DNA from 2 places in the Methylobacterium sp. AC433 genome. Region 1 is predicted to be linked to the other one. Evidence: predicted binding sites of a transcription regulator. Region 1 holds the regulator's gene; the other holds the start of a gene.
The links. Region 1 encodes PhoB, which activates phosphate uptake and scavenging genes when phosphate is short. Its sites were predicted from a motif close to TGTCATNNANCTGTCAT; they were not measured.
Positions count from the first base shown of each region.

Region 2: AC0IWM_RS07995 (UDP-2,3-diacylglucosamine diphosphatase) is a predicted target of PhoB. The motif match lies at 2,094-2,110, and genes of this name have one in related genera.

Region 1 is NZ_CEEDBN010000001.1:634,826-649,860, forward strand. Features, by position in the region: gene pstC (phosphate ABC transporter permease subunit PstC) at 1-585, shown strand, start outside; gene pstA (phosphate ABC transporter permease PstA) at 629-1,522, shown strand; gene pstB (phosphate ABC transporter ATP-binding protein PstB) at 1,574-2,392, shown strand; gene phoU (phosphate signaling complex protein PhoU) at 2,494-3,219, shown strand; gene phoB (phosphate regulon transcriptional regulator PhoB) at 3,249-3,953, shown strand; gene AC0IWM_RS03110 (matrixin family metalloprotease) at 4,024-5,064, opposite strand; gene AC0IWM_RS03115 (SDR family NAD(P)-dependent oxidoreductase) at 5,145-5,954, opposite strand; gene AC0IWM_RS03120 (MFS transporter) at 6,091-7,485, opposite strand; gene AC0IWM_RS03125 (alpha/beta fold hydrolase) at 7,635-8,654, shown strand; gene AC0IWM_RS03130 (NAD(P)-dependent oxidoreductase) at 8,691-9,560, shown strand; gene AC0IWM_RS03135 (hypothetical protein) at 9,579-9,938, opposite strand; gene AC0IWM_RS03140 (GGDEF domain-containing protein) at 10,127-10,993, opposite strand; gene AC0IWM_RS03145 (hypothetical protein) at 11,030-11,542, opposite strand; gene AC0IWM_RS03150 (hypothetical protein) at 11,551-12,459, opposite strand; gene AC0IWM_RS03155 (FAD-binding oxidoreductase) at 12,468-13,970, opposite strand; gene AC0IWM_RS03160 (GntR family transcriptional regulator) at 14,433-15,035, shown strand, end outside.
Region 2 is NZ_CEEDBN010000003.1:422,245-437,279, forward strand. Features, by position in the region: gene AC0IWM_RS07985 (D-2-hydroxyacid dehydrogenase) at 1-263, opposite strand, end outside; gene AC0IWM_RS07990 (aminotransferase class V-fold PLP-dependent enzyme) at 363-1,571, opposite strand; gene AC0IWM_RS07995 (UDP-2,3-diacylglucosamine diphosphatase) at 2,129-2,980, shown strand; gene AC0IWM_RS08000 (glycosyltransferase family 4 protein) at 2,977-4,056, shown strand; gene AC0IWM_RS08005 (ribonuclease HII) at 4,122-4,751, shown strand; gene AC0IWM_RS08010 (PA0069 family radical SAM protein) at 4,717-5,841, opposite strand; gene AC0IWM_RS08015 (glycosyltransferase family protein) at 6,011-6,532, shown strand; gene AC0IWM_RS08020 (phosphatase PAP2 family protein) at 6,589-7,593, opposite strand; gene moaB (molybdenum cofactor biosynthesis protein B) at 7,936-8,493, opposite strand; gene ypfJ (KPN_02809 family neutral zinc metallopeptidase) at 8,580-9,488, opposite strand; gene AC0IWM_RS08035 (uracil-DNA glycosylase) at 9,583-10,479, opposite strand; gene AC0IWM_RS08040 (electron transfer flavoprotein-ubiquinone oxidoreductase) at 10,694-12,355, shown strand; gene AC0IWM_RS08045 (tetratricopeptide repeat protein) at 12,522-14,375, shown strand; gene AC0IWM_RS08050 (4-(cytidine 5'-diphospho)-2-C-methyl-D-erythritol kinase) at 14,457-15,035, shown strand, end outside.

The DNA of each region.
Region 1 (15,035 bases):
TCGGTGCCGAGCATCATCTACGGCATGTGGGGCCTGTTCATGTTCGCGCCGCTCTTCGCCCGCTTCGTGCAGGTGCCGGTCTCGAACGTGGTCGAGGGCATGCCGATCGTCGGCACCCTGTTCTACGCCCGCGTCCCCTCGGGCGTCGGCATCCTCACCGCCGGCATCATCCTGGCGATCATGATCGTGCCCTTCGTGGCCTCGATCACCCGCGACATGCTCGACCAGATCCCGACCGTGCTGCGCGAGAGCGCCTACGGCATCGGCTGCACCACCTGGGAGGTGGTGCGCCACGTCCTGGTGCCCCAGGCCTCGGTCTCGATCATCGGCGCGATCATGCTCGGCCTCGGCCGGGCGCTCGGCGAGACCATGGCGGTGACCTTCGTCATCGGCAACGCCAACCGGCTCTCGGGCTCGGTCTTCGACCCGGGCTCCACCATCGCGTCGCGCATCGCCAACGAGTTCAACGAGGCCGACGGCCTGCAACTGAACTCCCTGATGGCACTCGGCTGCATCCTGTTCGTGATCACCTTCTTCGTCCTGATCATCGCCCGCATCCTCACCCGCCGCGCCAAGGTCGCCTGAGGCCGCATCGCCCCGGCCCGCCTCGAGACGTCAGGAACCCATCATGGACGCCGCCACCCCCCTCGCCACCACCGCCGCGCCGGCCCGGATCAGCCGGGTCCGCCCCGGCCGCCGGATCGCCGACAAGACCCTGATCCTGGCGAGCACCCTCGCCACCCTGATCGGCATCGTCGTCCTCGGCTCGATCCTGTTCATGCTGGTGGTCGAGGGCATCAAGGGCTTCTCGCCGACCCTCTTCACCGAGCCGACGCCGGGCCCCGGCTCCGAGGGCGGCGGCATCGCCAACGCGATCCTGGGCAGCCTGGTGCTGACCTTCCTGGGCATCCTGGTGGCGACCCCGGTCGGCGTGATGGCCGGCACCTTCCTGGCCGAGTACGGCCGCAACTCGAAGCTCGCCGACGTCATCCGGTTCCTCAACGACATCCTGCTCTCGGCGCCCTCGATCCTCATCGGCCTGTTCGTCTACACGCTGATGGTGCGCCCGATGGGCTCCTATTCCGGCTGGGCCGGCGCGGTGGCGCTGGCCATCATCGCCACCCCGGTCATCGTGCGCACCACCGAGGACATGCTGCGCCTCGTGCCCTCGACGCTGCGCGAGGCCGGCGCGGCCCTGGGCGCCCCGCCCTCCATCGTGATCAAGAGCATCACCTGGCGCGGGGCCAGCGCCGGCATCGTCACCGGCATCATCCTGGCGCTCGCCCGCATCGCCGGCGAGACCGCGCCGCTGCTCTTCACCGCGCTCAACAACAACAGCTGGTTCCGCTCCGACCTGATGGGCGGTATCCCGAACCTTCCGGTGATGATCTACCAGTTCGCGCTCTCGCCCTACCCGAACTGGCAACAGCTCGCCTGGGCCGGCGCCCTCCTCATCACCGTCACGATCCTCGCCCTCTCGATCGTGGCCCGCTTCGTCATCAAGTCCGAGCGCTCGCGCTGATCTCCGGCGCGCCGCACCTCCCCGCATTCCGACCGACAGGATCTTGAACCGATGAACGCCGCCCCCGGGATCACGTCCGCGCAGCTCACCGGACGCCACAAGGCCGACGAGTCCTCACCGGTCCGCATCGCCGTGAAGGACCTGAACTTCTACTATGGCAGCTTCCATGGCCTGAAGTCGGTCAACCTCAACTTCCACGACCGCCAGGTCACGTCGCTGATCGGCCCCTCGGGCTGCGGGAAGTCGACCCTGCTGCGCACCTTCAACCGGATCTACAGCCTGTATCCGGACCAGCGCGCGGAGGGCGAGATCCTCCTCGACGGCCAGAACGTCCTCGATTCCAAGGTCGACCTCAACGAGCTGCGCTCGCGCATCGGCATGGTGTTCCAGAAGCCGACCCCGTTCCCGATGTCGATCTACGACAACGTCGCCTTCGGCCTGCGCCTCTACGAGAAGCTGCCCAAGGCCGACCTCGACGTGCGCGTCGAGGAATCCCTGCGCAAGGCCGCCCTCTGGGACGAGGTGAAGGACAAGCTCAAGCAGTCCGGCATGGGCCTCTCCGGCGGCCAGCAGCAGCGCCTCTGCATCGCCCGCACGGTGGCCCAGCGTCCCGAGGTGATCCTGTTCGACGAGCCGACCTCGGCCCTCGACCCGATCTCCACCGGCCGTATCGAGGAGCTGATCGAGCAGCTGCGCTCGGAATTCACCATCGTCATCGTCACGCACAACATGCAGCAGGCCGCGCGCATCTCGCAGTTCACCGCCTTCATGTACCTCGGCGAGCTGGTGGAATTCGGCCCGACGACGCGCATCTTCATGAATCCGGAGAAGCGCCAGACGCAGGACTACATCACCGGCCGCTTCGGCTGATCCTCGGCAGGCCGGAACCGACCCGCGTGGGCCGGTGGCGGCCCGCGCCAGACACCATCAGGGCGGGCACCGGACAGGAGGCCCGATCGAGGAGCACACCCATGCCCGACCACATCGTCACTTCCTACGACACCGACCTCGAAGATCTGCGCCGCTCGATCTCCGAGATGGGCGGCATCGCCGAGAAGATGATGACCGAGGCCGGAGAGGCCCTGGTGCGCCGGGATTCGCCCCTGGCCCAGGCGGTGATTTCCGCCGATACCCGCCTCGACACCCTCCAGCGCGAGATCGAGGAGCGGGCGATCCTGCTCATCGCCCGGCGCCAGCCCCTGGCGATCGACCTGCGCGAGACGGTGACGGCGATCCGCGTCTCGAACGACATCGAGCGCATCGGGGATCTGGCCAAGAACGTCGCCAAGCGCGTGGTCGCGATCGCCGACCAGGTCCAGCCGCAGAAGATCGTCATCGGCGTCCAGCACATGAGCGACCTGGTGCAGGAGCAGCTCAAGGACGTCCTCGACGCCTATGCCAGCCGGGACATCAAGGCCGCCCTCGACGTGTGGGAGCGCGACGACGCCATCGACGCGCTCTACAACTCGCTGTTCCGCGAACTCCTGACCTACATGATGGAGGATCCGCGCAACATCTCGTTCTGCACGCACCTCCTGTTCGTGGCCAAGAACATCGAGCGCATCGGCGACCACACCACCAACATCGCCGAGACGATCCACTACCTCGTCACCGGCGAGAACCTCCTGGCCGAGCGCGAGCGCCCGAAGAACGACGCCTCCAACTACGCCACCGTGGACATGCCCGGCGCGGCCTGAACCCGTGCCGGTCTGATCGAAAGCGCACGATGAGTACGCGTATCCTGATCGTCGAGGACGAGGAGGCCCTCACCCTCCTCCTCCGCTACAACCTCGAGGCCGAGGGATTCATCGTCGACTCGGCCGCGCGCGGCGACGAGGCGGACCTGCGCCTGCAGGAGCAGGTCCCCGACCTCGTCCTGCTCGACTGGATGCTGCCGGCCCTGTCGGGCATCGAGCTCTGCCGCCGCATCCGCGCCCGGCGCGAGACGGAGCGGCTGCCGGTGATCATGCTCACCGCCCGCGGCGAGGAGGGCGACCGCATCCGCGGCCTCGGCACGGGGGCGGACGACTACATCGTGAAGCCGTTCTCGGTGCCCGAGCTCCTCGCCCGGGTCCGTGCCCTGCTCCGCCGGGCCAAGCCCGCCCACGTCGCCAACCTGCTGGTGGCCGGCGACATCGAGCTCGACCGGGTCAGCCACCGCATCCGCCGGGAAGGCCGCGAGATCCATCTCGGGCCGACGGAATTCAAGCTCCTCGAATTCCTGATGCAGAGCCCCGGCCGGGTGTTCTCCCGCGAGCAGCTCCTCGACGGCGTCTGGGGCCACGACGTCTACATCGACGAGCGCACGGTCGACGTCCATGTCGGGCGCCTGCGCAAGGCCCTCAACCGCCCGCGCCAGAGCGACCCGATCCGCACCGTGCGCGGCTCGGGCTACTCCTTCGACGAGATGTTCGAGGCGGAGGCCGAGTAGCTCAGCCGAGCAACTCGGCCGAAGGGCCGGCCCCCGAACGGCCGATTGCGGTCGGCGCCCGGGTTCGCCCTCAGGCGAACAGCATGGTGTCGGTGGGCAGGTGGACGGTGAAGCCCTTGCCCTCGTCGACCCAGTTTGGGCCGGCGGCGCCGTGGTTGATGCCGTTGGCCTCCTCGGCACTGCCAGCGAAGTGATGCTGGCCGGTCTGGGTGTTGTAGAAGCGCTCCAGGGTCAATCCGCCCGACGCACTCGCATCCGCGTAGGCCTCGAAGGCCACGCCCTCGTACTTGTAGCTCGGCGCGGTCTTCAGGACCTGGTCGCGCTCGGCGACGCTCGTCGTGAAGAAGTGGGCGTTCGAGACCGTGTCGAAGAACCGGAACACGTCGACGGTGTCGGCGCCCTTGGCCGGAGTCGCCCAAGGGGTGCCCTCGTAGGTGAACCACGGCAGCGTCTGCTGGATCTGCAGCTTCTCCGCCGTGCTCGTCGTGTAGAAGTGATCGCCCGTATGCGTGTCGTAGAAGCGGTACACCGCCGTGACGGCGCTGGTGACGGGGCTGGCGGTGACGGGGGCCGCCGGGGTCGCCACGACCACCGCCGGGGCGCTCGGCGCGCCGTAGAGGGCCTGGATTCCCGCGATGTCGCCGGCGCCGAGGGTGGTGATGGCGGGATTGAGGATCGCGTTCATCACCTCGGGCTTGGCGTTGTAATGGTCGAGCCCGAGGGCGTGGCCGATCTCGTGCAGGGCGACGACGGCGAGGTCGACGTTCTGGTTGCTGATCACGCGGGCGCCGGAGGCGTGCCAGCCCTCGCCGCTGTCGAAGGTCACGGCGGCGGATTGCATGCGCTGGCCGCTGTAGGAATAGTTGGCGTAGCCCAGGGTGTTGCCGAGGCCGTCGATGCCGCCGAGGGTGAAGTCGATCTGGGCGGTCGCCGTCGAGGCGACCTGCTGGAACGCGATGTTCGCGGCGGTGGCCCAGGTCGCGAAGGCGCCCTGGAGGATGCCGAGGAAGGTGGTCGGGATCGTGCCGTCGACGGCCCAGGTCACGGTGCCACCGCCCGTTCCCGCCGCGCCCGCGCCCCAGCGCGGACCCTCCAGCGCATAATCCCCCATCGGCTCCCCTCCCGTCCGTTCGGGCCAGGGTCGGTCGGAGAGCTTACGATTGCCTTAACCGCACCCGCCGGTGCGGTCCCTCACACGATGCTGCGCACGACGCCGCCGTCGACGCGAAGCGCCGCGCCGCTGGTGGCGCTGGCGGCCGGGCTGCAGATGTAGGCGACCATGCTGGCCACCTCCTCGACGGTGGCGAGGCGGCCGATCAGCGAGGTCGGGCGATGCTCGGCGACGAAGGCGCGGCCCGCGGCGTCGAGGTCGACCTCGCCTCCCGTTCCCGCCTGCCCCTGCGCCATGCTCTTCATGAACTCGGCCACGCCCTCCGACAGGGTCGGGCCCGGCAGCACGCTGTTCACGGTGACGCCGCTGCCGGACACGGTCTCGGCGAGGCCTCGGGCGACGGCGAGCTGCGCGGTCTTCGTCATTCCGTAATGGACCATCTCCACCGGGATGTTCACGCCGGATTCGGAGGAGATGAAGACCACGCGGCCCCAGCCGCGCGTCACCATGCCGGGGGTGTAGGCCCGCGACAGACGCACGCCGCTCATCACGTTGGTGTCGAAGAAGCGATGCCAGTCCTCGTCCGGAATCTCGAAGAAGGGCTTGGGCTCGAAGATGCCGGTGTTGTTCACGAGGATGTCGACGTCCGGCAGACCGGCGACCACGCGGGCCGCGCCGTCCGTGCTGGCGACGTCGCCGGGCGCTCCGATGAAGCCGGCATGGCCGGTCTCCCGCTTCAGGCGCTCGACGGCGTCGCGGACGCGGTCCTGCATGCGCCCGTTGATCGCCACGTTGGCCCCGAGTTCGCCCAGCGCCTTGGCGATGGCGTAGCCGATGCCGCTGGTGGATCCGCTGACGAGGGCGCGCTTGCCGGACAGGTCGAGATGCATGGGATCGTCCTTCGTGAGGGTCTCGGCCCCCGTGCGGCCTGTGACCGCCCGCGGGCCGGGGCCGTGGGAGGCCTTCGTGCGGATCAACGCGCGGGACGGGACCTGGTGCGATCGCCCTCCGTTTCGGCCTTCCGCCTCAGCCCTCCGGCCGCCGCCGCAGGACGCTCGTCACCGCGCCGAGGCTCGCGAGGCCGACGGCGCACCACAGGGTCGCGGCCACCGGGCCGGCCGGCGCGCTTCCCTGGTGCAGCCCGAAGATCACCGCCACCAGGGCGGCGCCGAAGGATTGGCCGGTGAGGCGCGCGGTGGATTGCATGCCGCTCGCCCCGCCGCTGCGGTCGCGCGGGGCGCTGGTGATGATGACCTTGTTGTTGGGAGACTGGAACAGGCCGAAGCCGAGGCCGCACAGCGTGAGGCGCCAGGCGATGTCCAGGTGCGAGGCGCCCTCGGGCAGCAGCGCGGTCGCCGCGAGGCCCGTGGCCATCAGGGCGAGGCCGAGGCCGCCGAGCAGCCCCGGGGCATAGCGGTCGGCGAGGCGCCCCGAGATCGGCGCCATCAGGGCGATGGCGATCGGCCACGGCGTCATCAGGAAGCCGGTCTGCGTCTCGGAGAGGTGCAGCACGTCCTGGAAGTAGAAGGGCAGGGCGACGTAGGCCATCATCTGCGCCGAGAAGGAGGCGATCGAGCTCGCCATCGACAGCGCGAAGGCCGGGATCCGCAGGAGGTCGACGGGCAGGAGCGGGCGCGCCATCCGGGTCTGCGTCCAGACGAAGACCGCGCCGATCGCCAGAGCCGCACCGATCTCCGCCAGCGCCACGCCCCGCGTCGCCGGGTCGCCGAGGCCGTCGACGCCGATGATGAGGAGCCCGAAGGTCAGGGCGTTGAGCACGGCGCTGCGAAGGTCGAAGCGCCCGCCGCTCCGGGGCGTCACCGGGAGGGTGCGGGCGCCCACCGTCAGCGCCACGAGACCCACCGGCAGGTTGACGAGGAACAGCCAGGGCCAGGTCGCCACGGACAGGATCGCGGCCGCCACCGTCGGCCCTGCGGCGGAGGCCATCGCCACCACCAGGGCGACGTTGCCGACGCCGCGCCCGATCAGCCGGTGCGGGTAGATGAAGCGCACCAGGGCGATGTTCACGCTCATGATCCCGGCCGCCCCCAGCCCCTGGGCGATCCGCGCCGCCACCAGCCAGTCGAGGGTGGGGGCGAAGGCGCAGGCCACCGAGGCCGCCGTGAACAGGACGAGGCCGGTGAGGTAGACCCGGCGATAGCCGAGGATGTCGCCGAGGGACGCGAGCGGGAGCAGCGCGGCCGTCACCGCGATCTGGAAGCTGTTGGTCACGAAGATCGCCGCGGAGGGCTCGACCGCGAGGTCCTTGGCGATCACCGGCAGGGCGACGTTGACGATCGCTCCGTCGAGCACCGCCATGGTCATGGCGAGGCCGATCGCCAGGAGCGCCAGCATGCGCTCGCGCACCGGCAATCCGTCCGTCACGGGCTCCGCCGCGGCGCTGGGGGCATGCTTCGTCATGGGCGGACCCCTGGGACGCTGCGGCGGGTTTCGCAAGGGCCGGCGCGACTCGGCGTGTCCTTTGTCACCTCGATCCGGCGGTCCGCGGCCGGAACCTGCGCTATGTCGGACGGGACGCGCCCGACCGCGCGCCGCTGCCGGGAACCCACATGGACGCGCTCCTCAAGATCTCCGCCCTCCTGCTGGCGGCCCAGATGTCCCTGGCGCCTGTCTCCGCCCAGACCGCCGGGACGGACGCCGCACCCCTCGGCATCGGGCTCGAAGGCTTCGCCTATCCCTACCCGGTCTTCTTCCTCGAGCGGATGCGCGACGGCGAGCGCCAGCGCCTCGCCTACATGGACGTGGCCGCCGAGGGTCAGGCCAACGGGCGCACCGTCCTCCTCCTGCACGGGCGCAATTTCCCGTCGAGCTACTGGCAGCCGGTGATCCAGGCGCTCACCCGCGCCGGCTACCGTGTGGTCGCTCCGGACCAGCTCGGCTTCGGCAAGTCGGCCAAGCCCGTGGGGGCCTACACCTTCGACGCGATGGCGGCCGACACCGTGGCGCTGCTCGATTCCCTGAGCCTGCCGCGGGTCGACGTGGTGGCCCATTCCATGGGCGGCATGCTGGCGGTGCGCCTGACCCGCAACGCCCCGACGCGGGTCAACAGCCTCGTGCTCGAAGCACCGATCGGCCTGGAGGATTACCGGTTCACGGTGCCGCCGGTCTCCGACGCCACCCTGCTGCGCCTGGAGGGCGACGCCACCGCGGAATCCTACCGGCGCCAGCTCATGACCAACTACGCCCTGTCGCTGCCGGCCTCGGCCATCGAGCCCTTCGTGTCCCTGCGCGAGCGGGTGAAGGGCTCGGGCGAGTATCCGCGCTGGCTCCAGTCCTTCGTCAATTCCTACCAGGCGATCTGGGGCCAGCCGGTGGTGCACGAGATCCCGCTGATCCCGGTCCCGACCCTCTTCATCATGGGCGAGAACGACCACAACGCGCCCGGCAAGCCCTTCGCGCCGGAAGCCCTGCGGGCGGGGATGGGGCGCAATGCCGAGCATGCGCGGACGCTGGCCGGCCAGATGCCGAGCGGCCGCGCGGTGGTCCTTCCGGGCATCGGCCACCTCGTCCACATGGAGGCCACGGACCAGTTCAACAGCCTGACGCTCGAATTCCTCGACGGGCACTGAGCGCCGGGCCACCGCAACGGGAGACACGTCATGGGCATGGATGTCGGGATGATCGGCCTCGGCCGGATGGGCCGCGGCATGGCGGCGAGCCTGGTCCGGGCCGGGCACAGGGTGCGGGTCTGGAACCGCTCGGCCGGCGCGGCCGACGGGCTGGCCGGGGTCACGCCGGTGGCGCGCGCCGCCGAGGCCTTCGCGGGGGATGCGGCGATCACCATGCTGGCCGACGACGCGGCCCTGCGCGCGGTGATCGTCGAGGGCGGCCTCCTCGACGGCGGGACCCGCCCGGGCCTCCACCTTTCCATGAGCACGATCTCGGTGGCCCTGGCCCAGGACCTCGCCGCCATCCACGCCCGGGCCGGCGTGCCCTACATCGCCGCCCCGGTCTTCGGACGCCCGGACGTCGCCGAGGCCGGCGCCCTGAACATCGTGGCGGCCGGAGACCCGGAGGCGGTGGCGCGGGCGCAGCCGCTCCTCGACGCGATGGGCGCCCGGACCTGGGGCTTCGGCTCGGAGCCGCACCGCGCCAACGCGGTCAAGCTCGCGGGCAACTTCATGCTGATCTCGGCGATCGAGGCGATGGGGGAGGCCGCCGCCCTCGCGGAGGGGCATGGGGTGCCGGGGGCCGACCTCCTCGAGCTCCTGACCGGCACCCTGTTCGCCTCGCCGGTCTACAAGAATTACGGCGCCCTCATCGCCGCCCGACGCTACGAACCGCCGGGATTCAACCTCAAGCTCGGCGCCAAGGATGTCGGGCTGGCGCTGGCCGCGGCCGGGGCGGCCGGGGTGCCGATGCCCTTCGCCAGCGTCCTGCGCGACAACCTGATCGAGGCGATCGGCCACGGCGATGCCGACAAGGACTTGGCGGCCCTGGCGGAGGTCGCGCGCCGCCGCGGCCGGACCGCCTGAGGCTCGAAATCTGCCCGCTCAGCGGCTGAAGACGAACAGCGACACGCCCACCACCATCGGCACCAGGGCGGCGACGCCGATGAACAGCGGCATGATCCAGCCGCTGCCGCTCTCGGGCTTGGCGGCCTCCCGCGCCTTCGGCGGCGCGGCCTCGGTCTTCCGGGCGAGCGCGATGCGGTCATGCGAGGGCGCGTTGCCGGCCGCCTCGTCGTCGGTGCCGAGCTGCGACAGCCCCGGGTCGTACTGGGCGATCTTGTCCCCGGTCCGGCCGCTGTCGATGTCCGCCTTCAGCATGGCGGTGGTGGGCCGCTCGGACTCGGGCGGTGTCTCGACCGCGAGGTTGCCCGGGGCGGGGGGTGTTTCGGATCGTAGGGTCATGCGGCGGCTCCATCGCTTGGGGCGCATCTGTGAGGGAGCAACGCGCCGTGGCCTCGCCCGTTCGCCGCCCGCTCTGACGCAGGAACGCTTCACGCCGGAGACGTCGTTCGCGTCCGCCCCGGCCGGCCTGCGCTGTTCAGGGAGCGTGACCCGGTCTCCGCCATCCGCACAGTCCGCGTCAGGGAGCGTCAGGCGGCGCCGCGCGCCCAGGCTTCTCCTATCGGCCGGCCCTCCGCGGCCTGGAGGGTGACCTGGTTCCGCCCGTTGTGCTTGCTGCGGTAGAGCGCGGCATCGGCGCGGGTCACCAGGCCGTCGCTGGTCTCGCCCGGCCGGAACGCGGCGACGCCGAAGGAGCAGGTCCGGGTGCCGACGGCGGGCAGGGCCGTCGCCGCGATCTGCCGGCGCAGATGCTCGGCGAGGGTCGCCGCCGCGTCGAGACCGGTCCTCGGGCAGACGATCATGAACTCCTCGCCGCCCCAGCGCCCGATCGTGTCGGCCGGGCGCGCGCCCTCCGCCAGGACGGCCGCGAGGGCGACGAGCACCCGGTCGCCGACCTTGTGTCCGTGCCGGTCGTTGATCGCCTTGAAGTGGTCCACGTCGGCCAGGATCACGCAGAGCTCCGTGCCGTCCGCCTCCGCTGCGGCGATCGCCGCCTCGAGGGCGGCGTCGAGCCGGCGCCGGTTGTCGAGGCCGGTGAGCAGGTCGGTGTTGGCGAGGCGCTCGAGGTCCTGCGTGCGCTCGGCGACGCGGGCCTGCAGCGAGGCGTTCATCTCGCGCAGGTCCTGCATCAGCCGGGCGTTCTCCTCGAAGGCCCGGCGCAGGCGGCGGACCATGGTGTTGAGTGCGTTCGTCAGCGCATGCAGCTCGTGGCGTCCCCCGGCCGTCAGCGTCAGGGGGCGGGTCCCGAGGGTGTCGGCGTCGAGATGGGCCAGGAAGCGGCTGATCTGCGCCAGGGGGCGCCCGACCATGTGGCGGATCACCACGAAGAAGATCAGCCCGAGCACCAGAGACTTCAGCGCCGAGTTGATCAGGATCACGATGAGCGTGTTCTTCACCCGGTCGATGGCGATGGCGTCGTTCGAGTGGAGCGTCTAGGAGCCGGTCGGGTAGCGCTGCCCGTCGCGCTCGGTGTGGACCAGGGCGAAGGTGCGGCTGATGGCGCGGCCGAAGACCGGGGGGGCCGCGGTCTCGGTGCCGTCGCGCGCCACCTCCACGATGCGGCCGTCCGGCCCGGTGATGGTCCCGAGGGCCTGGACGCGACGGCCGTTCTCGTCGCGCACCTCGACGCCGAGCACCGCGGGCAGTTCCGTCATGCCGGTGAGGATGCCGGTGAGCACCGCGGCGTTGAAGCGCCACTGGGCATCCTCGATCCCCGGGCCGAAGGTCCGCTCCATGGCGGACAGGTCGTCGCGCAGCCGGTCGCTGGCGCGCCGATACTCGATCGCCATCTGGACCCCCGTGAGGGCGATCGCCACCACGATGTAGCAGCCGAAGATGACCCGCATCAGCCGGGTGGCGAGGGCGCGGCTGGGGGGCGGCACCTCGGAGGCCCGCCCGGGGCCGGCGGACCCGGGCGTCCGGGAGCGGAAGGGCGATCTGGGCATCCGCGGCGCTACTCGCTCGACAGGAAGGACGAATCGTAGACGGCGTGAAGCTTGGGCAGGTCCTCCGGGGCGGACCAGGCCTCGATGATCCGCCGGTACTCCGCCGTCGGGCGCACCTCCGACAGGATCGCGTCGATCCGGTCGATGATCTCCCGGCCCCAGGGGGTGCGCGAGCACATCACCCGGCTGAACACCGGCTCCGGGGCCTCGGCCAGGGGCAGCCCGACCCAGGGCCTCGGCTCACCCAGGGCCGCGGCGTAAAAGGCCGCGATATCGGCATACTCGACGAGGTAGTCGAGCCGGCCGTTCTGGAACATGCGGAAGGCTTCGTCGAACTCGGAATGCAGCTGCGGCGCCCCCACACCGAGCAGGATCGCGTCGATCGCGGGGCCCAGGGAGCGGTTGCGCAGCATGCTGGTGCGCAGGTCCGGATGGTCCGCGAGCAGGCTCCGCAGGGAAAGGGGCCCGAGGGCCTCGAAGCGGGCGCGCTGCTCCTCCCGGACCATGATGCGCAGGGGATAGAACATCCCCGTGGGGCGCGAGAAGTACGCGAAGGCCTCGCGCTCCGGCGTCCGCACGCCGCCGACGAAGCACCAGTCCGCCCCCTGCTTCATGGCGCTGACCACGCGGGGGAACGGCGCGTTGATCGTGTGATGGGCGTAGCCGTCGAGGCGCTTCATCAGGATGTGCCTGATGCGGTCCGCGATCCCGCCATCGGCCTGCGGGCCGTCGGTGATCATGTAGGGGGCGGCGGTGTAGCGCGTCCAGGTCACCTGCCTGAGGGGGGCGGCCGCCTCGGCCGCCGCGAGCGCCTCGCCCGCGCGGGCGCACGGGACGGGGCCTGCCGCCAGCACCATGCACCCCGCGAGCGCCGCGAGGCCGAGGACCGTTCCTGGAAGCCGAAGGGACCGGAGCATCGGTGCGGCTACTCCGCCCGCGCCGTGGTCGAGTCCAGCGGGATGCTCTGCGGGAATCGGAAGGCGTTGCCCGGGTCCACCTGCCGCTTGATCGCCTGCAGCCGTTCGAGGTTCTCGCCGTAATAGGCGAGCTTCCAGTTCGGAAGGTCGCGGCTCGGGAAGTTCACGTAGGAGCGCGGCATCACGAAGCGCTGCATCGCCGCGAAATACTCGGCCAGCCAGGCCTGCTGGCGCGCGACCACGTCCGGCGGGTCGATCGGCGCCCACGAGGTTTCCATCTCGAAGATGAAATCCGCCGTGCGGTGGACGTAGGCGGTGTCGGTAGGACGCTTGTCCTTCACCCGGCCGCCGACCGCGAACAGGATGCCGAGATTGTCCTGGCGCACCGAGCCGCCCGGCCAGCGCGTCATCCAGGTGAGCATGGTCTCCAGGGCCTCGCCCGAGAGGCCGCCCGCCACGTAGCTTGAGCGCATGTCGTAGAGCCCGGTCGGGTCGTCGGTCGCCAGGTAGTCCCGCGCGCTCCAGTAGTCGAGATGATTGATCTGGGCGAGGTCCGGCTTCAGCACCGCGAAGGCCGGCGCCATGACCTCGCGCAGGTCCTCCGGCGTGCCCCAGTAGATCCCGAGGGTCTGCGCGCCCAGGTCGCGCCGGTCCGGAACGCCGGGGCGCCTGGGGGCGATCTTGCTGCGTGTCGCGAGCATGGTCGCATGGTCGCGCTGAATGCGCTGCAGGGCCAGCATCACCTCGACCTGGCGCTGGGCCGGCCAGGCGATGTTGAAGGTCGTGACGTGGCCGACCGGGTCGAGGGCGAAGGTGAAATCCGTGTGGACCCCGAAATTGCCGCCGCCGCCGCCGCGGGCCGCCCAGAACAGGTCGCTGTTCTCGCCGCGGAGCTCGCTGGCGCGCCGGAGCAGGCCATCCGCCGTCACCATCTCGGTGGCGCGCAGGCTGTCGCAGGTCAGGCCGAAATGGGTCGCCGAGAAGCCCCATCCCCCACCGAGGACGAGGCCGCTGGTTCCCACCGTGGGGCATCGTCCCGACGGCACGGCGTGTCCGGTGCCCCGCAGCGCGTCGGCCATGTCCTGGTTGCTCGCGCCGCCCGCCACGGTGACGAGGCCGGCCTCCAGGTCCACCGTGACCCGGTTCATCGGCTTGACGTCGATGAGCAGGCCCTCGGTCGTGGAGAAGCCCGCGTAGCTGTGGCCGCCGGAGCGCACGGCGAAGGGCTGGTTCTCCTGGCGCGCCCAGGCGATGCAGGCCTGCACGTCCGCGGGACCCGCGCACATCGCGATCGCGGAGGGGCGAACCTCCGCCCAGCGTGCATTGTTGGGCCAGGCGGCGTAGGCATAGCCGCTCTCCCCGGGGCGCAGCACGCGACCGCGCAGATCCCGGGCGAGGGCGTCGAGGCCGCGCGTCTCCCGGGCCGTGGCGGCGAAGGGGATGGCGCCGACGGGGGCGGCGGCAGCGGCCCCGACCTGAAGAAAGCGTCGGCGATGGAGCCCTTGCGGCATGGTCTGCAATCCGGATGCGGGTACTCGATCCCATGCCATGGGAAAGCTCAACGCTGGGTTAACCGGGCCAATAAATCAATGGTACTTGGATCGTATAGATCTGAAAAACGTGATCAGATCTCTTTCGATGCTGTATAATTCCTACGACGATCCGCCGATGATTTGTGGGATGGGGGAGGCCTCTTTCCAATCTGTGTAATGAGACGGCGATGGGCGCCGTCCTGAAGTAACGGCCCTGGCGGAAACACTGGCTCGTCAGACTGGCGAGGACCGATGCGCGGGCCGATGCGGGCGACGATCGTCCGCGCGCCCGGTGGCGCAGGCCTTCGCCGTCGGCGCCTCGGCGGGGCCGATCGTGTTCGGGCCGTGACTTGCGCAACCCCGGCTGCCGGCACAGGAACCCGTCTGGTCCCGCTCGTGCTTCCGAACCGTCGGGAACGTTGCGGGAGGGATCGGGACGACATGCGGGACGACGTGCGGGACGACGCGACGCGGGTGGAGAGCCGGGACCGGGTGGGTTCGATCTGCCGCTCCCTGCGCCGGGCGATCGTCGAGCGGGCGATCATGCCCGGCGACCGGCTGCCGGAAGATGCGCTGGGTGAGCGCTTCGGCGTCAGCCGCACCATCGCGCGCCAGGCCCTCGGGCAACTGGCCGGGGAGGGGCTGGTGGAATTGCGGCGCAACCGCATCGCCGTGGTGGCGACCCCGAGCTGGGCGGAGGCGCGGGACACCTTCGACGTGCGCATCAGCCTGGAGCGCCTCGTGGTCGCGCGCCTCGCCGGGCGGCTGACGCCGGAGCAGCAGGCGGCGCTGAACGCGCATATCGGCCAGGAGGAGGCGGTCCAGTGCGGCGCGGACGGCGCCTCGATCCGGCTCGCCACCGAGTTTCACCTGCTGCTCGCCCAGATGACCGGCAGCCCGGTGCTGGAGCGCTACGTGGCCGAACTCGGCTACCGCTGCGCCCTGGTGCTCTCGCTCTACAGCCGGCCGCATTCCGCCGAGTGCGGGGTCAGCGAGCACCGCGCCCTGGTCGCCGCCCTGGTCGCGGGCGACCCGGAGCGGGCC
Region 2 (15,035 bases), on a different contig from region 1:
CCCTGGGCCTTGGCGGCCTCCTTGTCGACCACGTCGGTCCCGGTGGCGGCCACCGCGATCAGCTTGAGGTCGGGCAGTTGCTTCAGGGTGTCGGCCCGCATCGGGACCTTGTTGATCAGCGCGATCTCGGCGCCCGTCAGGCGCTCGACGATCTCCTCCGGCGTCCAGGTCGAGTCGTACTCGACGTAATCATGCGGGAAGTTGAACGCGCGCACCTTGGCGTCCAGGGACTCGCGGTCGAGGAACACGATCTTCTTCGTCATGGAATCCTCTGGCCGATCCGGCCACGTCACGGATAGAGCAGGTCGCGGATGGGTCGTCGGGCATGCCGGAGCGGGCGGACCCGCCCCGGCACCTCGAGATCAGGACTTCGACAGCGGGTTCTCGCGCAGGTAGCTCGACGCGGCGGCGACGCCGGAGCCGGGCTGAACCTTCACGCCGTGGTCGAGCATCGCCATCTCGGCACCCGCGATGGCGCCCAGCAGCGACAGCTCGTTCATGTCACCGACGTGGCCGATGCGGAAGACCTTGCCGGCGACCTTGCTCAGGCCGGCGCCGAGCGCGAGGTTGTAGCGCACGTAGGCGTGCTTGATGATCGCGGCGGCGTCGACGCCCTCCGGCACGAGGATTGCCGTGACGGTGTCGGAGTTCCACTTGGGATCCTTGGCGCAGGTCTTCAGGCCCCACGCGGCCACGGCCTGGCGGGTCGCCTCGCCCAGCACGTGATGGCGGTGATAGACGTTCTCGAGGCCTTCCTCGTTGAGGCAGGCGAGCGCCTCGCGCAGACCGTAGAGCAGCGGCAGCGACGGGGTGTAGGGGAAGTAGCCGGCCGGGTTCTGCTTCTGGTGGTCGGCCCAGTCGAAGTAGACATGCGCCAGGCGATCGTTCTGACCCGACGAGGTCTCGGCGGCCTTGAGCGCCTTCTGGCTCACGCAGATCACGCCGAGTCCGGCGGGGAGCATCAGGCCCTTCTGCGAGCCGGCGATCGCGCAATCGACCTTCCACTCGTCCATCTTGAACGGCAGCGAGCCGATCGAGGAGACGCCGTCCGCGAACAGCAGGGTCGGGTGGCCGGCCGCGTCGATGGCCTTGCGCACGGCGCCGACATCGCTGGTGACGCCGGTCGCGGTCTCGTTATGGACCACCATCACGGCCTTGATCTCGTGGTTCTTGTCGGCGCGCAGGGCCTCGCCGATCCGCTCCGGGTTGGCGCCCGTACCCCACTCTTCGTCCTGCACGATGACTTCGAGACCAAGGCGCTCGGCCATGTCGATCCAGAGATGGCTGAACTGGCCGAAGCGGGAGGCCAGCACCTTGTCGCCGCGCGACAGCGTATTCGACAGAGCGGATTCCCAGATGCCGGTGCCGGAGGCCGGGAACAGGAAGATGGTGCCGTCCTTCGAGCCGTAGACCGCCTTGGTGTCTTCGAAGAGCGGCTTCGTCAGCGCCGGGAAGTCCACCGAGCGGTGATCCTCGGACTGCACCATCATCGCGCGCATCACGCGATCCGGGATGTTCGTCGGGCCCGGGACGAACAGGTGGTTCCGGCCGGGACGTCGCGTTGCCGCCATGATGTTTTCTCCGTTTCTCACGTTGCGCCCGCACGCGCTCCGCGTGCGGCGACACAGATGCGCCGAGGGGTGGAGCGGACCGCGCGGACCATCCCGGATTGATCCCGGATGGTCCTGGCGGCCGCTGGTCAGATTAATCGCGGGACGAACTCGTGCGTGCGCGACGCCCGGACGGATGGCGGACCCATGTCCGCTCGCGCCGAAGGCTGACCTTCGACGCCCGTCGCCGCACGCGCCACCGAATACCTCAAGCCTCTTCTCCATGGGCCGGGTCGCGCTCGAACCGCGCTGACCGCTGAGCCGTTTTCAGCGTCGTCGTCCCCGGGGACGGCACCCTTGGTTCGCCTCGATGGGCTCCGGTCATGCGTCCTCGGACGCGGCCCGGTGGGGCACCTTGAGCGGGACTATGCCCGGCTTCAGCCTGAAAGGAAAACCCGAAATACTTGGTCTCAAGTCAAAATTTTTTTTGTGGAAGAAGAGCTTACGTCGCGGCGCGGGACGAGCGCGGTGTCCGGGGGGCGACGTCATCAAACTGATACGGGAATCCGGTTTGGCTCATGGCATCGGAGGATGTTCCGGAGGCGATCGTGGGCGAAGAGACCGAGGCGACCCGCGTCCGGACGCTGTTCCTGTCAGACATGCATCTTGGGACCAAGGGCTGTCAGGCCGACCTGTTGCTGGAATTTCTGCGCGATTACGATGCGGACGAGATCTATCTCGTCGGCGACATCATCGACGGCTGGCAGCTCAAGTCGGGCTGGTACTGGCCGCAGAGCCACAACGACGTCGTGCAGAAGCTCATGCGCAAGGTGCGCAAGGGTTCGACGCTGGTCTACGTCCCGGGCAATCACGACGAGTTCCTGCGCGACTACATCGGCATGACCTTCGGCGGCATCGAGATCGCCGACCAGCGCCTGCACGAGGCAGCCGACGGCAAGCGTTACCTCGTCATCCATGGCGACCAGTTCGACATGGTGGTGCGCCACGCCAAGTGGCTCGCCTTCCTCGGCGACGGCGCCTACACCTTCGCGCTCTTCATCAACACCTACGTCAACACCGCGCGCCGCCGCCTCGGCCTCGCCTACTGGTCCCTCTCCGCCTGGGCCAAGCTGAAGGTGAAGAACGCCGTCAATTTCATCGGCAAGTTCGAGGAACTCCTCAGCGCCGAAGCCAAGCGCGTCGGCGCCGATGGTGTGATCTGCGGACACATCCACCACGCGGCCAACCGACAGATCAACGGACTGACCTACCTCAATACCGGAGACTGGGTGGAATCCTGCACCGCCATCGTCGAGCACTACGACGGCACCATGGAAGTTCTCCACTATCCGAGCCTGCTGCGGGCGCGCAGCGCCCGGTCCGACCTCGTCGGACGCCCGCGGCCCGACGGAGCCCGGGCCGTCGCGTGAGGCTCCTCATCGCCACGGATGCCTGGCACCCGCAGGTCAACGGCGTCGTCCGCTCGCTGGAGAACATGGCGGCGGCCGGGGCGGCCTACGGCTTCGACCCCGTGTTCCTGACCCACCAGGACTTCGCCTCCCTGCCGTTGCCGGGCTATCCTGAGATCCGGCTTGCCTACGCCACCAAGCGCCACGTAGCTCGCCTCTGGGACGAGCTGCAGCCGACCCATGTCCACATCTCCACGGAGGGGACGGTCGGCTACGCCACCCGGCGCTATTGCCTCGCTCATCGCCGGCCCTTCACCACGAGTTACCACACCCGCTTCCCGGAATACCTCTCCGCCCGCGCACCTGTGCCGGAGGCCTGGAGCTACGCTTGGCTGCGGCGCTTCCACGGCGCGGCGAACGGCACGATGGTCTCGACCCCGTCCCTGGAGCGCGACCTCGCCGCGCGTGGCTTCACCAACCTGATGCGCTGGACGCGCGGCGTCGACACCGACCTGTTCCGACCCCGGGCGGAGGGAACGCCGGAGCCGGCCGACCTCGCCGGCCTGCCTCGCCCGATCTTCCTGTCGGTCGGCAGGCTTGCGGTCGAAAAGAACCTCGAGGCGTTCCTGCGCCTCGACCTGCCCGGCACCAAGGTCGTCGTCGGCGACGGTCCGGACCGGGCGCGCCTCGCGGCGCTCGCGCCCGAAGCGCGCTTCCTCGGCACCCGGACCGGCGCCGATCTCGCGGCACTCTATGCCGGTGCCGATGCCTTCGTGTTCCCGAGCCTGACCGACACCTTCGGCATCGTGCTCCTAGAAGCCCTGGCCTGCGGCGTCCCGGTGGCCGCCTATCCGGTGACCGGCCCCCTCGACGTCATCGGGCGGACCGGTGCCGGTGTCCTCGACCACGACCTCAGAAGCGCGGCCCTCGCCGCCCTGGACATTCCACGGGCGCGCTGCCGCAGCGAGGCCCTGCGTTACACCTGGGCGGAGAGCGCGCGCCAATTCTACGACAACATCGCCCGCGCGCACGGCACCGCGCCGGTGCGGTTCCGGACGACCGGCAAGGCCCCGCGAGGCGTCGCCGAGCTCGGCTGAAACGTGGACCGGACGCGCCTCGCGCGCTAGGGCACCGGATTGCCCCCTCCCCCGGAACCCGCCCGATGCCGCCGTTCGACCCGTGCCTGGCCGAGACCTACCCGGCGGTCATCGGCTGCGACGAGGTCGGGCGCGGCGCCCTGTGCGGGCCCGTGATCGTCGCGGCGGTCTGGTTCGAACCCGCCGCACTTGAACCCGGCCTGCTCGGCCGCCTCGACGACAGCAAGCGCCTGAAGGCCGCCGAGCGCGAGGCACTGACGCCACTGATCCGGGCACAGGCCCGCGTCACCGTGGCGGCGGGATCGCGCGCCCTGGTGGATCGGATCAACGTGCGCGCCGCCACCCTCGACGCGATGCGGCGGGCGGTCCTCGCGCTCGGCCTCGACGCTCCCGTCTGGGTCGACGGCCGCGACCCCGTCCCGGGCCTCGCCCTCCCGTGCCGCGCGGTGATTGGCGGCGACCGGCTGGTGCCGCAGATCGCGGCCGCCTCCATCGTCGCCAAGACCCTGCGCGACGCTCTGATGCGGCGGCTCGCCGGCCGCTACCCGGATTATGGCTGGGCCAGCAATGTCGGCTACGGAACGCGCACCCACCTCGCCGGCCTCGCGAGCCGGGGCCGGTCGCCTCATCACCGTCTGAGCTTCACCCGCGCCTATGACTTCAGAACAGGCTCAGCTGGTCCGTCGGAACCCTGAACAGATCGGTCCGCAGGCGGCGCCGCACCTCGGGATAGCCGAGGCGCTGCCGGGCCAGGCGCATGCGCTGGCGGATCAGGTCGGCATAGGCCCCGGTGCCGGTCATCCGCGTGCCGTAGGCGGCATCGTAGGCGCGCCCGCCCCTGGCCTCGCGGACCAGCGACATGACGTGCCGTTGGCGGCCGGGGTAGTGCTCGGCGAACCAATCGTTCACCAGGGCATCGAGTTCGAGGGGCAGACGCAGGAGCACGTGGCTCGCCTCCACGGCCCCGAAATCACGGGCTCTGGTGAGGATGGCCTCGATCTCGTGATCGTTCAGCGAGGGGATGATCGGCGCGGCGATGACCATCACGGGAATGCCCGCCGCGCTTAGGCGTCCGATCGCCTCCAGGCGTTTTTCCGGGTGCGGCGCCCGCGGTTCGAGCCGCCGCGACAGCGCCGGGTCGAGGGTCGTCACGGATACGGCCACCTTCACCAGCCCGTCCCGTGCCAGGTCGGTCAGCAGGTCGAGGTCGCGCACGACGAGGTTCGACTTCGTAACGATCCCGACCGGGTGGCGGAAGCGCGCCAGGACCTCCAGCACCGCGCGCGTCACGCGATGCTCTCGCTCGATCGGCTGATAGGGGTCGGTGGCGGTGCCGAGGGCGATGGTCGCCGGGCTGTAGCCCGGCGCGGACAGCTCTCGTTCGAGCAGGACGCCGGCATTCACCTTCCGAAACAGCTTGGTCTCGAAATCGAGGCCCGGCGAGAGGCCCACATAGGCGTGGTTCGGCCGCGCGAAGCAGTAGACGCAGCCATGCTCACAGCCCCGATAGGGATTGATCGACCGATCGAACGAGATGTCGGGCGAGGTGTTGCGGGTGATGAGCGTGCGGGCGTGCTCCGGCCTCACCTCGGTCCGCAGAGGAGCTGCAGCCTCGAGCCCGAACCACCCGTCGTCGAAGGTTTCCCGCCGCGCTGCTTCGTATCGCCCGCCCGGATTCGCCGTGGCACCCCGACCGCGCCGCTCGGCCGGTTGCGGCGTCGTCTCGCCCAGGCGTCGCGGCGGTTCGAGGCTGGACGGTATCGTACGGGAGAAGTCTGCAGGCATGAACCAAATTCAACAGAAGCGACAGGTCAAGAACATATCACGAACACAGAGGGCGCGGAGTGCGAATATTTCAGGCAGACCGCTCGTCCCTCAGCATTTCTACCCGCCTGCCCACGGCGCTTTGCCGTGAGATGGCTTTGCGCGACGCAAAAATGCGGTATGCGCGCGCATGCTCTCGGCTCTCATCTCAGTGACCCGGCCCGCCGACCCCGATGCCGTCGATCAGCTCGCCGATACCCTCGGCGCTCTGGTGGCGGGCGTCGCGGCAGGGCTCGTCGGCGACGCGGTGATCATCGTGCCCGCGGCGAACTCGGCCATCGAGACCGTCGCCGAGGCGACCGGCGCCAAGGTCGTATTGCGCGGGCGTGGTTCGTCGCCCTGGTCGGCGGGCGCGAAGGCCGCACGGCGGGACTGGGTCCTCTGCCTGGAGGCCGGCGACGTCCCGGCCGAGGGCTGGATCCGTCTGCTCGACCGCTTCATCGGCACCGCCCGGCCGGAGGTTTCGCTGGCCCGCCTGCGCCGTCCCCATACCGGCCTTCCGGCGCGCCTGGCTGCCCGGGGCGAGAGCGTGATCGGCGCACACGCACCGCGCGCCGGCGACCTCGTGCGTCGTGAGCGTCTGCTGGCCGGGCCGAAGTTCAGCCGCCGCCTGAAGGCCCGCGCACTCTCGGCGCGCCTCGACCGGGCGTGATCGCGCGGATGCGGACCGCGGCTGGCCCGCGAGTCGCCGGAGGCGTCAGGGATTTGTCAGGGCGTCACGGCCCTGAACGCGGTCACGGGATCCATCCGGCTTCGCCAGGGGACGAGGCCGGATGCTAGGACCCGGGCCGCGACGAGGAATGCGACCGCTCCCAGCCCTGCACCGACGATGAGGTCCGTCAGGTAGTGGCTTCCCTGAACCGGTGTCGCCGCCAGCATCAGGCCGTTGAGGGCGGCGGCGAACCAGCGAATGATTGGAAGCGACCAGGCGGACATCACGAAGATCGCGGCGGCCGCGGCATGCCACGAGGGAAACGTCACAAGCCGTAGATCGGGGAAAGCCGGCAGGACGGACGGCAGCTCGGCCCGTCGAAGCCACAGCAACGGCTGCGTCATCCCATCCGTGAAGTCGAGGGATGCATCCGCGTGCTGGTCGGGCGTCATGCCGTGGAAGTGATAGGCGCCGAGGGCCGGGAGGAAGAAGGCCCCGAGACAGACGAGGCAGAACGACAGCGGGAGCGCGACCTGAAGGCACCCGAAGCTACCCAGGTCTCGTCGCCAGACGAAGGCGGCGCCCAGCAGGAAGGGCTGAACCCAGATCGACCCATAGGCGAGATCGAGAACCCGGCTGAGGACGGGATGCGCCGTGACCCAGCGGAAATACAGGCCCCAATCGAAACCAAACGCCCGGTCCGCTGCCGCCAAACCTGCGTCGACGAAAGAGAATTCGCGACCGAAATGAAAGAGGATGTACTGCGCGCGATAACTCGCGACGCCGGACATGAAGAAGAACGCTGGCACAAAAATGCAGAGGGCGAGGCGCGTTTCATTTCGTATGTTCAGATAGTAAAACCCTCCTGCCGCGAGGGCCACCGACATCGCCACGAACACCAGATCGGACTTGAGGGCCTGCTCTCCGCTGAGTACCTCCGGCGCCATCCGGCAGAACAGGATTCGCGCGATAGCTAGTGCCAGGACGATGAAGAAGGCGGCCCAGATCACACCGGCACTGCGGTCCATGCCCCGCACGGGCGTGACATCGTTCGAGGCCATCCGGAGATCCCTGGAGTGTTCTACACCTCCAGGTAGTACGGCACCGGTTACGATTGCCTGAATTCGGCAAGAGCACTGGGGCCGACAGGCCGACTTGTCAGCCCCTCTACGCTACCAGGATCGCGGTTGAGGACTGGCCGTTTTCAGACTCGTGCACGTGGACCGCCACGGTGCACCGGCGAGCCTCTCTCGACGGCGATGGTCGGGAGACACGAAGGAACCGGATACCGCGCCCGATATGGAGCCTCATGAAACCATGGAAGCCCGGTCGCGGATGTTTTGGGCGCGTGTTCGAAAGTGGCCGAAGCCGAGCCGCCTGCGCGGCCCAGCGATTTGCTCGTTCTAGACCGTGAGCGAAGCGCCACGCCGCAGGTGCTCGTCGAGGCGGGGCATGATCTCGACGAAGTTGCAGGGACGGTGGCGGTAGTCGAGCTGAGCCGAGAGGATGCCGTCCCAGGCATCGCGGCAGGCGCCGGGCGAGCCGGGCAGCACGAAGATGTAGGTCGCGTTGGCGACACCCGCCGTGGCGCGCGACTGCAGCGTCGAGGTTCCGATCTTGTCGTAGGAGATTCGGTGGAAGACCGCCGAGAAGCCGTCCATCCGCTTCTCGAACAGCGGCTCGATCGCCTCCGGGGTGACGTCGCGCCCCGTGAAACCGGTGCCGCCGGTGGTGACGATCACGTCGACGGTCGGGTCCCGGCTCCAGGCCTCCACCTGCTCACGGATCGCCGCAACCTCGTCCGGCACGATCGCGCGCGCCGCCAGGGTGTGGCCAGCCGCCGCGAGGCGCTCCACGAGGGTGTCGCCCGAGCGATCGTCCTCCGCGCTGCGGGTGTCCGAGACCGTGAGGATTGCGATGGCCAGCGGGATGAAGTTGCGGGTCTTGTCCGATGCGACCATCATCACTTCCCTTCATCCTGAGCGCCGGCGGAAACGGGGCGACGGTATCCCAAACCTCCACCGCCCGACAGCGCGTCGGCCGCGCCTCAGTTACGCGCGGCCCGGAACGTGTCGCAGGATTTGGTCTGGCCGCTGCGGTAGCCCGTCATGAACCAGCGCATCCGCTGTTCGGAAGAACCGTGCGTGAAGGAATCCGGCACGGCATAGCCCTGTGACTGCTTCTGGAGCTTGTCGTCGCCGATGGCGCTGGCGGCCTGCATCGCCTCTTCGATGTCGCCCTGTTCCAGCGAATTGTACTTGTCGTTGGAGTTCTTGGCCCAGACGCCCGCGAGGCAATCCGCCATCAGCTCGATGCGTACGGAGAGCTGATTCGCCTCCGTCTTGCTCCCAGCGGCCTGCTGGCGACCCTGGACCTTGCCGAGGATGCCGAGTTCGTCCTGAACGTGGTGGCCGACCTCGTGCGCGATGACGTAGGCGTAGGCGAAATCGCCCTTCACGCCAAACTTCTGTTCCATCTCCTTGAAGAAGGATGTGTCGAGATAGACCTTCTTGTCGATCGGGCAGTAGAACGGCCCCATGGCGGCCTGGGCCGAACCGCAGCCGCTGCGGGTGCCGCCCGTGTAGAGCACCATCGCGGTCGGGCGGTACTGGCGCCCGGTCTGGTTCGGCAGGACCTCCTTCCAGACGTCCTCGGTGTTGCCGAGGATCGCGGCGGCGAAGCGGCCGCTCTCGTCGGTGGGCTTGGTCTTGCGCTGGGTCTGCGTCTGCGGATCGACCTGTTCCTGGCGCGAGCGCCCGCCCCCGGACATCTGCTCGGCCCCGCCGATCAGGATGGCGGGATTGATGCCGGTGACCCAGCCGATGATGCAGAGGATGACGATGGTGCCGATGCCCAGTCCGCCCGCACCGCCGCCGGGGAAGCTGAAACCGCCGCCGCCGCCCTCGCCGCGCCGATCCTCGACATTGTCCGAAGAGCGGAAATCTTCCCAGCGCATGATCTCGTTACACCCTGTCCAGACACGCGGGACCATACACGGCCGCGTGAAGTAAGTCGCAGGCGCGGGGTACGGTTCCGCTTGGGCGCAGGCCCTAGACGGCTCCGGCCTTCCCGTCGAGAGCCGCGCGCAAGGTTCGGAAGTCGCGCCAGGCGAGGCGCTTCTGCAGGGGCTGGCGCAGCAGGTAGGCCGGATGGAGTGTCGCCAGGGCACGGATCTCGCGACTTCCCACCCGATAGGGATAGAAGCGGCCGCGCGCCTTCAAGATACCGTCCTTGGTGCCGGTGATCGCCTGGGTCGCCGGGCTGCCGAGGCAGACGATGAGGTCCGGATCGGCGAGCTCGATCTGCCGCTCGATAAACGGCTTGCAGATCGAGACCTCCTGCGGGGTCGGGTTGCGGTTGCCCGGCGGTCGCCACGGCACGATGTTGGTGACGTAGGCGTTGCTGCGGTCCAGTCCGATCGCCGCCATCATCCGGTCGAGGAGCTTGCCCGAGCGGCCCATGAAGGGCTTACCGACGCGGTCCTCGTCGGCACCCGGCGCCTCGCCGATGAACATCAGCTTCGCGGCCGGATTGCCATCGGCGAAGACGAGGTTCTTGGCGGTGAACTTGAGGGGGCAGCCGTCGAAGCCGGCGAGCAGCGCCTCCAGTTCCTCCAGGGTCTGAACGTCCTTGGCCCGCGCCCGGGCGTCGCCCGCCGCCTCGCCGGGCCTCGCCGAGGCCGATTGCCCGTAGGTCCGGGCGGGCGGCGGCGCCGGTCCGCGCGGGGGCAGTTCGGTGCGGAAGGTTTCGTCGGCAGGAGGACGGACCCGATCGAGAGCCTGCCGCTCAAGGACCGGACGTCTCGGAGCGGCTCGCGCCGGCTCCGGCGCGTCGATCTCGGCGAAGCGGTCATGGGGCGCCTCGTCGAGGAACAGGTCGAGCCCGGCCTCGACGTGGAAGTCGAGGTTCGCGATCAGGTCCGGCTGTCGGTCGTCACCCTGGCTCATGCTCTGTGATGTGGCGCCTCAGCGACCTGTGGACAACGGGGCGTGCGACGTCACGCACCACCTTTTGCCCCGCGCGACATCGTCACCACCCGTGGTCCAGGACCAGTGAGACGCTTGCGTTCGCAGGTTGGAATGGGTTGAGAGAGATCCTCAAACATGGGATCGCACGACCGAGGCGCCCGCGGAAAGCGGATGCACGACAGGAGGATGACGGATGGCGCTGCCCGAACGCGAGGCGATGGAGTTCGACGTGGTGATCGTGGGCGCCGGCCCGGCCGGGCTCGCGACCGCCATCCGCCTCAAGCAATTGGCGCCCGACGTCAGCATCGTGGTGGTGGAGAAGGGCTCCGAGGTCGGTGCCCACATCCTGTCCGGCGCGGTGATCGACCCGTCCGGCCTCGACGCCCTGCTCCCCGGCTGGCGACAGGACGAGGCACGCCCGCTGAAGACGGCGGTCGAACGCGACGAGTTCATGTTCCTCACCAAGAACAGCGGCGTGACCATGCCGAACCTGTTCTTCCCCAAGCTGATGTCGAACCACGGCAACTTCGTCGGTTCGCTCTCCAACGTCACCAAGTATCTCGGCGCCAAGGCCGAGGAGCTCGGCGTGGAAATTTATCCGGGCTTCCCGGCCTCCGAGGTGCTCTACGACGAGGCCGGCGCCGTGGCCGGAGTCGCCACGGGCGATCTCGGCATCGGCAAGGCCGGCGAGCCGCGCGACGACTACACCCGCGGGATGGAGCTTCGCGCGAAGTACACGGTCTTCGGCGAGGGCGCGCGGGGATCGCTGACGAAGACGCTGATCGACCGTTTCAAGCTGAACGCCCACAGCGACCACCAGAAGTACGGCCTCGGCGTCAAGGAACTCTGGCAGCTCGCCCCCGACAAGTTCCAGGCCGGCCTGGTGCAGCACACCATGGGCTGGCCGCTGCCGAACAAGGCCGGCGGCGGCTCCTGGCTCTATCACTTCGACGACGGCCTGCTCTCGGTCGGCTTCGTCACGCACCTGAACTACGAGAACCCGACCCTGTCGCCGTTCGAGGAGTTCCAGCGCTTCAAGACCCACCCGATGATCCGCGAGACCTTCGAGGGAGCCAAGCGCATTGGCTACGGCGCCCGCGCCATCATGGAGGGCGGCTGGCAGTCCGTCCCGAAGCTCGTCTTCCCCGGCGGCTGCCTCGTCGGCGATTCCGCCGGCTTCGTGAACGTGCCGCGCATCAAGGGCTCGCACAACGCGGTGCTCTCCGGCATGCAGGCGGCCGAGGCCCTGGCCCAGGCGCTCGAATCCGGTCGCCAGGGAGACGAGCTCGTGACCTACGAGAACGGCTGGCGCGACAGCGCCATCGGTCAGGATCTGAAGCGTGTCCGCAACGTCAAGCCGCTCTGGTCGAGATACGGCACCCTGATCGGTGTCGGCCTCGGCGGCCTCGACATGTGGTCGAACACGATCCTGGAGGCCTCGCCCTTCGGTACCCTCAAGCACGGCAAGCCGGACCATGCCACGCTGAAGCCGCTCAAGGACGTCAAGCCGATCGTCTACCCGAAGCCGGACGGCAAGCTGACCTTCGACCGACTCTCCTCGGTCTACCTGTCGAACACCAACCACGAGGAGGACCAGCCGGCCCACCTCAAGGTCCGGAACCTAGAGCTGCAGAAAGCGTCCGAGCACGACGTCTATGGCGGACCGTCGGCGCGCTACTGTCCGGCGGGCGTCTACGAATGGGTCGAGGATGCCGGCGCCGGCGACGGCGTCCGCTACCAGATCAACGCGCAGAATTGCGTCCACTGCAAGACCTGCGACATCAAGGATCCGAACCAGAACATCAACTGGGAGACGCCGGAAGGCCCGGGCGGACCGAACTATCCGAACATGTGAAGCGGGGCCGGGGACCGTCCCGTTCACGGATGGATGAGACGGGATGGCGGGCGCGAGACGCCGCCATCCTTATGCCTTGCGAGGATGGCGGTTAGAGTCCAGTGTCCCGCCCCAATCGAGCCCGGCCGCCGAGGCGGCCGGTGCGCAGGAGCCGCGATCGGTGCCCATGAACGGAAACGCCAAAACCAGCCGGACCGGCCGCCGGGTCCTCTCGGCCCTCGCCGTCTGCCTCGCGGGTTCGCCGGCAGCCTACGCGGCCCAGCCACGGGAATCCGCTCCGATCTCCGAATACGAGCCGGCGGAATCGCTGGAGGGCAATTTCCTCTCCGCCTACATCGCCGGTGCCTCCAAGGACACGGCCGCCGCCGCGAGCTACTACCGCGAAGCGGTGAAGGCCGACCCGCGCAATGCCGAGCTCCTGGAGCGCGCCTTCGTGTCGCTGCTCGCCGACGGCTCGCTCCCGGATGCCTTCCGGGCCGCCGAGCGCCTGACCTCCCGCGACGGCTCGAACGGCCTCGCGCAGCTCGCCCTCGGCGTGCGCCAGATCAAGGCCGGGCAGTTCGCCCAGGCGCGCCAGAACTTCGCCCGCAGCGGTCGCGGTGCGGCCGCCGACCTGACCGGCACCCTGCTCACCGCCTGGGCCTTCGCCGGGGCCAATGACGGCAAGCGCGCTCTGGAGACCATCAACAAGCTCAAGGGCGAGCGCTACTACAACACCTTCCGCGACTTCCATGCCGGGCTGACCGCCAGCCTCGTGGGCGATCAGGCGGAAGCCGAGCGTCGCCTCAAGGCCGCCTACGACGCCGACCGCAACACCTTGCGCATCGTCGACGCCTATGCGCGCTTCGAGGCCCAGGCCGGGCGCACCGACCTGGCGATCCAGGCCTATACCGAATTCGACAAGCTGCTGCCGCGCCATCCCATCGTGCGCGATGCCCTGACGAAGCTGAAGGAAGGCAAGCCCCTCAGCCGGCTCGTGAATTCGGCCCAGGAGGGGGCCGGCGAGGTCCTGTACGGGCTCGGCTCGGCCGGATCCACCCAGGGCGACGAGCTGCCGGCGGTGGTCTACCTGCGCCTCGCCCTCTACCTCGCGCCCGAGCACGCCCTCGCCCGGCTGACCCTGGCCGACATCCTCGACCGGATGAAGCAGACCGAGCGGGCCAACGAGGCTTATTCCCAGATCCCCACCACGTCGCCCCTGCGCCTCAACGCCGACGTCCAGGTCGGGCTCAATCTGGAGCAGATGGGCAAGGGTGACGAGGCCATCGCCCATCTCGATGCCGCCATGAAGGCGCATCCGGACGACATCGACATCATCACGGCCCTCGGCAACGTCCAGCGCTCGCGCAAGAAGTACGAGGAAGCGGCCGAGACCTACAGCCGCGCCATCGCGCTGATCGGCGACAAGCCCGCGTCGAACTACTGGACGACGTTCTACTTCCGCGGCACCGCCTACGAGCGCGCCAAGCAGTGGCCCAAGGCCGAGGCCGACCTGAAGAAGGCCCTGGAGCTGGTGCCCGCGAGCCAGCCCGGCGCCCGGGCCCAGGTGCTAAACTACTTGGCCTATTCCTGGGTCGACCAGAACATGAACATCGACGAGGCCTTCACGATGCTGAAGCAGGCCGTCGATGCCGCGCCGCGCGACGGCATGATCATCGATAGCCTGGGCTGGGCCTATTTCCGCCTCGGCCGCTGGGACGATGCCGTGCGCGAGCTCGAGAAGGCGATCGAGTTGAAGCCCGGCGACCCGACGATCAACGACCACCTCGGCGACGCCTACTGGCGTGCCGGGCGCCGCCTGGAGGGTAAGTTCCAGTGGCAGCACGCCAAGGACCTGAACCCCGAGCCGGACGATCTCGAGAAGATCAACGCCAAGCTCAAGGACGGCCTGCCCGAGCTCGACAAGCCCTCGGCCACCGCCGAGAGTCCCCCCGAGAACAAGGTTAACCCGGAACTGCCGAAGGGGGCACCGGCCCCGAACGAGCCTCCGGGCGCCGCCGACAAGAAGAGCGGCGGCTGACCGCGCCGGAGGCTTGACGGGACGCGCATCGCGGGGTCAGACCGGCTCCGCGATTGCCCGACCCCTCAGCACCGAGTGTCCGTGTCCCTCCTCGTCACCCGCGCTCCGGCGAAGATCAACCTCACCCTCCACGTCCTGGGCCGCCGGCCCGGCGACGGCTACCATGAGCTCGAGAGCCTCGTGGTCTTTACCGGATCCGGCGACACGCTCACGCTGAAGCCGGGGCCGGATCTGGCGCTCACCGTGTCCGGCCCGACGGCCGGCCCGGCCGGCCCCCTCGATGACAACCTCGTCATTCGCGCCGCACGCCACCTCGCCCACCTGCGGCCGGGCCTGCGGCACGGCGCCTTTCATCTGGTGAAGCGACTCCCGGTGGCCGCGGGCATCGGGGGCGGCTCGTCGGATGCCGCCGCGGCCCTTCGGCTCCTCGGCCGCCTGAACGATCTCCCTCCCGACCATCCCGACCTCGTGGCTTCCGCCCGCGCCACCGGCGCCGACGTTCCGGTCTGCCTCGTGCCGCGTGCGCGGATGATGTGCGGTGCCGGCGAGGCTGTCGGCCCGGCCCTGGACATGACGCCGATCCCGGCCGTCCTCGTCAATCCAGGCGTCCCCGTCGAGACGGCACCGGTCTTCCGAGCCCTCGGCCTCACGGTCGGTGAG